2 regions of the Mesorhizobium sp. L2C066B000 genome follow, and region 2 is predicted to be linked to the other one. Evidence: predicted binding sites of a transcription regulator. Region 2 holds the regulator's gene; the other holds the start of a gene.
The links. Region 2 encodes LexA, which represses DNA repair genes until DNA is damaged. Its sites were predicted from a motif close to TGTTCNNNNTGTGTTCNG; they were not measured.
Positions count from the first base shown of each region.

Region 1: the regulator LexA is predicted to act here: its motif matches at 2,045-2,062, upstream of X733_RS137450 (helicase-related protein).

Region 1 covers NZ_AYWZ01000027.1:14,404-17,828, reverse strand. Annotated here, with positions in the region: gene X733_RS137450 (helicase-related protein) at 1-1,889, opposite strand, end outside; gene phbB (acetoacetyl-CoA reductase) at 2,584-3,309, opposite strand.
Region 2 covers NZ_AYWZ01000019.1:80,593-84,017, forward strand. Annotated here, with positions in the region: gene X733_RS139480 (ComEC/Rec2 family competence protein) at 1-1,511, shown strand, start outside; gene lexA (transcriptional repressor LexA) at 1,505-2,287, opposite strand; gene X733_RS139470 (GntR family transcriptional regulator) at 2,493-3,257, opposite strand.

The DNA.
Region 1 (3,425 bases), on a different contig from region 2:
TTCTTCAAGTCGACCAGCGGCTTCAGCAGCGACTCGATCTGGAAATTGACGAAACGCTCGGCGCGCGCGGCGACCTTGTCTCGGGCGGGGCCGGTCAACTGCTCGTCGGCCAAAAGCACCAGGCGCGGCTTCAGCGCGTCCTCGCCGGCAACCAGCGTGCCGATCGGCGCGCCGATCCAGCGCAGCGTGCCGTCGGAGCCGAGCGCAAGGTCGCCATTGGCGCAGGCGCCGAAGCGTTCGGCACGCGCCTCGAACTCGGCGGCCAGCGCTTTTTGCGCTGCCGCACGCACGGCCTTGGCGTCTTCGCCGCCGGCGCTCTGGTCGGCGGTGAAGCGGAACCCTTGCAACTCGCCGACATGATGGCCTTCGACAAGGACGGTTCCGGTAGGACTGATTTCGGCTTCAGGCATTGTATTTTCTCTAAGGCGCCGCATGAGGACGGAAGTCCTGCGGTCTACAAACCGTTTCGTCAACCGCTCATGCAGCGCATCCGACAATCTGTCTTCGATTTCGCGCGTCTTTTCCCGCCAGTGTGCCTGATCGGCCAGCCAGCCCGGCCGGTTGGACACGAATGTCCAGGTGCGGATCTGCGCAATGCGGTGCGACAGCGTGTCGATGTCCCCCTCGGTCGTATCGGCGCGGCGCACCTGCTCGGCCATGTAGTTCTCGTCGACATGGCCGTGTTTGGCGAGGTCGGTGTAGATAGAAGCGATCAGGTCGGAGTGCTGGGCCGGCGCGATCTTGCGGTAGTCCGGCAACGCGCAGGCTTCCCACAGCAGCGCCACGCGCTTGGCATTGGTAGCCAGCGCGCGGATGTCCTCGTCGCGGGAGAGATGTTCGAGCGCCTGCGCATCGACCGCCGGCAGCGCCCGCGTCAGGCCTTCGACCGGCGCGTTGGTTTCGATCGAGCGCTTCAGCGCGTCGAGGCTGGCGAAGTCGAAATGCGCGGTGCGCCATTGCAGCACCTTCACCGGATCGAACTCGTGCCCCTCGATGCGCTTGACCAGTTCCTCGTCCAGCGGATCGACCTGGCCGGTGACGCCGAAGGTGCCGTCGCGCAGATGCCGGCCGGCGCGGCCGGCGATCTGGCCGAGCTCCGCCGCCGTCAGGTTGCGGTACTGGTAGCCGTCGAATTTGCGGTTCTGGGCGAAGGCGACATGATCGAGATCAAGGTTGAGCCCCATGCCGATGGCGTCGGTGGCGACGAGATAGTCGACGTCGCCTGCCTGGAACATTGCCACCTGGGCGTTGCGGGTGCGGGGCGACAGCGCGCCGAGCACGACCGCCGCTCCTCCTTGCTGGCGGCGGATCAGTTCAGCGATGGCATAGACCTCGTCGGCAGAGAAAGCGACGATGGCCGTACGCCGCGGCAGGCGGGTCAATTTCTTCGAGCCCGCATAGGCCAGGTGCGACAGGCGAGGGCGCGTCACCACCGAGACGCCTCTTAGCAGCTTTTGCAGGATGCCATGCATGGTGGCCGCGCCGAGCAGCAGCGTTTCCTGGCGCCCGCGCAGGTGCAGGATTCGGTCGGTGAAGATATGGCCGCGCTCGAGGTCGCCAGCAAGCTGCACCTCGTCGATGGCGACGAAGGCAGCGTCGGTCTCGCGCGGCATGGCTTCGACGGTGCAGACCGAATATTTCGCGCCGGGCGGCTGGATTTTTTCCTCGCCGGTGATGAGCGCCACCTTGTGGGCGCCGACCTTTTCGCAGACGCGGGCATAGACCTCGCGCGCCAGAAGGCGGAGCGGCAGGCCGATAATGCCGCTCTCATGCGCCACCATGCGCTCGATGGCGAGATGGGTCTTGCCGGTGTTGGTCGGACCCAGCACGGCAGTCACGTCACGGCCCGACAGGATCAGCGGCTCGGTGTGTTTCGGCTGGATGTTCATCGGCCTGGAGATGAGGCTTTCTGCATCGGGTTGTCGGGAGCGCGCCTCGCGTGGCGCGTATGACAGGCGACACATAGGGATTTCAGGCGCGAAGCGAAAGCGGAATGTTCCGGCCGGCAGTCCCACGGTTCGTCGTTGAGGTCTCAATTAACAGTTGGAACGAGTCTGGAACGAATCGGCGACGAATCAGTGACTCCGGCAGATTCAGCTTTTGTTCACGGCTACATGTGGATTTTGCGAGCCTGAGTCTCACCATATGCTGAATCGCGGAAACTGGCCCGATTCCTGCAAGGGGACCATTGGCGTTAACCTTTGCCGGCGGGGCATCGTCGTGATCCGATACGCCTCGGCCAACATTATGACATTGTTGAATTTTCTTAATCGGCCTTAACCAATTTCCGGTGGTTTTCGGCCTTGGTCGTTAACGTTCCGCTCAAAGCCGGAACGAATGGGTGACGAATCAGCGATGGCGGGATTTTCCTGGTTTGTTCACCCCAACATGTTGTGTTATCCACAGCTTGTCCACCGAGAATTCACAGCTTTCGAACCGCGTTTGCACAGGGCGCCTAAAAATCGTTAATCTTTGCGTGCCGGAACTGGTCAATGTCTCGCGCGCAGCCCGGGGAACATCGCCGGCCGGCGATGAAAAACGGGCCATAAGGCGGCCCGTCCTACCGGGCGAAATTGCTGTCGTTCAGGCGAAGTACTGGCCGCCATTGGCGGTGATGGTCGAGCCGGTGATGAAGCCGGCGTCTTCGGAAGCGAGGAAGACGACGCAACGCGCGATCTCTTCCGGTTCGCCGAGGCGGCCGACCGGAATCTGCGGGATGATGCGTTCATTCAGCACCTTCTCGTCGATCGCCTTGACCATCTCGGTGGCGATGTAGCCGGGGCAGATGACATTGACTGTGATGCCCGCGCGCGCGCCCTCCTGCGCCAGCGCCTTCGAGAAGCCGATGTCGCCGGCCTTTGCGGCGGAATAGTTGACCTGGCCGGCCTGGCCTTTCTGGCCGTTGATGGAGGAAATGGTGATGACGCGGCCGAATTTGCGGTCGCGCATGCCGCCCCACAGCGGATGCGTCATGTTGAAGACCCCAGACAGATTGGTGTCGATGACTTCCTTCCACTGCTCGCGCGTCAGCTTGTGGAACATGGCGTCGCGGGTAATGCCGGCATTGTTGACCAGCACCGAGACCGGGCCGAGATCGGCCTCGACCTGCTTGATTCCGGCGGCACAGGCGTCGTAGTCGGCGACCGACCATTTGTAGGCCTTGATGCCGGTTTGTGCGCTGAACTTCCCCGCTGCCTCGTCATTGCCGGCATAGTTGGCTGCAACGGTGTAACCGGCATTCTTCAGGCCGATCGATATGGCGGCGCCGATGCCGCGCGATCCACCGGTGACGAGCGCTACTTTGGTCATTGAAAGTTCTTCCTCCCTTTGGTCGGAAGAAGGGAATAGGGAGTAGGGAGTAGCGAGTAGGGATCGATATTCCGCCGCGCTGCTCCTTCTTCCCCATTCACTACTCCCTATTCACT
Region 2 (3,425 bases):
TGATTGTCGGGGTGCGCGCCGGCATCCCGGACGAGGTCAACGAAGCGATGCGGCGCACCGGCATCTACCACATCATCTCCATCTCCGGCCTGCACATGGCGCTGGTTGCCGGCACCATCATGGCGTTGCTGCGTGGCGCCTTTGCGCTGTTTCCCGATTTCTCATCGCGCCGGCCGGTGAAGAAATATGCGGCCGCGGCAGCGCTTGTCTCGATCGCCGCCTATCTCGTTATTTCAGGCGTCGTGGTTGCCGCCGAGCGCAGCTTCATCATGCTGGCGGTCATGCTTGTCGCCGTGCTGTTTGATCGCGCCGCACTCACCATGCGCAATCTGGCGATCTCCGCCATTGCCGTCATCCTGGTGTCGCCGCACGAGGTGGTCGGTCCCAGCTTCCAGATGTCGTTTGCCGCCACCGCCGCCCTTGTCGGCGCCTATGCCGGCTGGGCCGATTACCGCGCCGACAAGGTGAGAACGCCGCCGGCAAAGCGCTCCTTCGTCGGCTTCCTGTCGCGAAAATTCGCGCTGGCCATGGGCGGCCTCGCCATGACCTCGATCATCGCCGGCAGTGCAACCTTGCTGTTCGCCATTTGGCATTTTCAGCGTGTGTCGCCGCTCAGCCTGATCGCCAATCTGGCCGTGATGCCGATTGTTTCGTTGATCGTCATGCCCTTTGCCGTGCTCAGCGCACTGGCGATGCCGTTCGGCGCCGACGGGCCGTTCCTCTATGTGATGGGCAAGGGTCTGATGGCGATGATCGCTATATCGGCCTGGATTTCCGAGCGCTCGCCGGTCGACGCCGTCGGGCTGATCTCCATCCGCTCGGTGCTGTTGGTGGCGGTCGCCCTCGTCATCGCCACCATGGCCACCACCTGGCTCAGGCTGGCGGCCGTGCCTTTCGCGCTGGCCGGCCTGTTGACGGTGCCGCAGGTGCTTACGCCCGACGTGCTCATATCCGAGGATGCGCATCTGGTGGCCATGCCGATCGGTGGCGGCGAACTCGCCCTCAACCGCGAAGGCTCCAACGAATTCACCACGGACAATTGGAAACGGGCGCTGCGGGCCGAAACCATTATCCCGCCCGAGATTTTCGAGGCAACAGATACGCGGTTCGATCTCGATCCGCTCGATCTGCCGCCCGGGTCGCCCTTCTATTGCATGGGCGATCTCTGTATCGCCCGACACCCTTCCGGAGCCATTGTAGCCCTTGCCAAAGACCGCAAGACGGCGCGGCCGGCCTGTGCCTTCGCTAGCCTGATCGTCATCGATGACGCCACGGCCTACAATCCGTGCCGCGACCCGCTGGTGCTGGTCGTGACGAAGAAACAGCTGGCCCGCGACGGCAGCGCCGCCGTCTTCTTCGATCCGCAATCGGCAGCTGCAGCGCCAACCATCCGCTTCGCCGTCGACAAGCCGTATCGCCCCTGGCACGAGCAGCGCCGCTTCTCCCGCGAAGCGCGCGGCCTGCCGCCTTACAACCAGCGTGAAAAGTACAAACCCAAGCCGGCTCAGTAGCGCCGGATCAATCCGACAAGCTTGCCCTGCACCTTCACCCTGTCCGGTCCAAAAATGCGGGTCTCGTAGGCCGGGTTGGCGGCTTCCAGGGCGATCGAGGCGCCCTTGCGGCGGAAGCGTTTCAGGGTCGCTTCCTCATCGTCGACCAGCGCCACCACGATCTCGCCGGGGCTGGCTGTGTCGGCATTGCGGATGATGACCGTGTCGCCATCGAAAATGCCGGCCTCGATCATCGAATCGCCCTTGACCTCGAGCGCGTAGTGTTCGCCGCCCATGATCATGTCGGGCGGCACCGAGATCGAATGGGTCTGATGCTGGATGGCGTCGATCGGCACGCCGGCGGCGATGCGTCCCATCACCGGGATTGAAATCGAGGAAACGGCATCGTCATTGCCGGCAGACATCGAACGCGACGGCGAGCCCGGCTTGATCTGGCGGCCGAGACCGCCTTGGCCCATCCCGCCTTGTCCCTGGCCGCCTTGCCCTTGGCCGGCTTGACCAAGACTGCCCTGAATGACGCTCGGCGAAAACTTCCTCGCCGCGTTGAGGCCTGGTGCGATCGAGTCGGGTAGCCGCAGCACTTCCAGCGCGCGCGCCCGGTTCGGCAGCCGGCGAATGAAACCGCGCTCCTCAAGCGCTGTGATCAGTCGGTGGATGCCGGACTTGGAGGCGAGGTCGAGCGCTTCCTTCATCTCGTCGAAGGACGGCGGGATTCCGCTCTCCTTCAGGCGTTCATGGATGAACATCAGAAGCTCATGTTGTTTGCGCGTCAGCATCGCGGCCCCCAAGGGTTCTGAAACCAGAATCGGAAAAAACAAACCCAGAACAAACACTATCTGTTCCAGTTGTGTTCCGCAACCTTTTAAAGTTTAATGAATGTGTTGACGTTATGTTCAGCGTAACGTTCGGCGCTGCGAGCGCCGCCTGCGCCCAGTTGCCAGCAACGGGGTGAAACGAAGACAAAGTGCCCTGCGTCGTCGGTTACGATCGCCGCTTCCCTTTCGGACGGGGCTGCGCAGCATCCGCGCCGGGTTCGCTCTGGGCATAGACCTGCAGCGTGGAGCCGATGTGAGCGGTCATCAGAGTTTTCGCACGTTCGACGTCGCGATCGAGGGCCGCTTCCATCAGGGCGGTATGGTGTTCGATCGCCACGGCGTCGCGCAGGGCCGCCACGGCCTTCCGGTGCCCATCCGTGCGGCCGGCGGCGGCGCGCAGCGTGGGGGCCAGACCCAGAAAGCGGTGATGGCGATGCAATTGGTCGGAAATCGTTGCATTGAAGCGCAGCAGCCAGCTGGATGTCGCGGCACTGAGCAGCGCCGCATGGAAGGCATCGTGTTTTTCGTACCACGCGTCGACCGCATCATCCGATGGATCGTCGAGAACAGACCCGCACCGTGAGAGACGATAGTGGGCGGCAACGACCGCGTCTTCCCACTCGCGGTCGCCCTTCTCGACCGATTCCACCAGCAGGGGCAGTTCGACCACGAGCCGCGCACGCGCCAAATCCTCGAGCTCCGCCCGAGAGACGGGAGCGACCGCAAACCCGCGGTTGCTGATGGCGGTCACAAGCCGTTCCGCCTCCAGCCGCGACAGCGCCTCGCGCAACGGCGTCCAGCCGATGCCGTAGGTGTTGCGCAGCGTGCTCAGCTTCAACGGCGCGGCAGGCGCCAGCCGGGTCGCAAGAATATCGCGCCTGAGCAGGCGATAGGCCACTTCCGTCTTCGAGGTCTGCTCGTCATCCAGCATCGTGATCCATCAGACAAAACGCTCGGCTGAGCATTATATATCAAAGCCTTTCAATGGGTGAATTATATATAATGTTGACAGTTCAAGGGCGACCACTCAAAGTCGACGGCATGTTTGGGCGGGCAGGCTCCGCCGCGCGCGTTTGTCCATGGAGGGGCGCCGGATCAT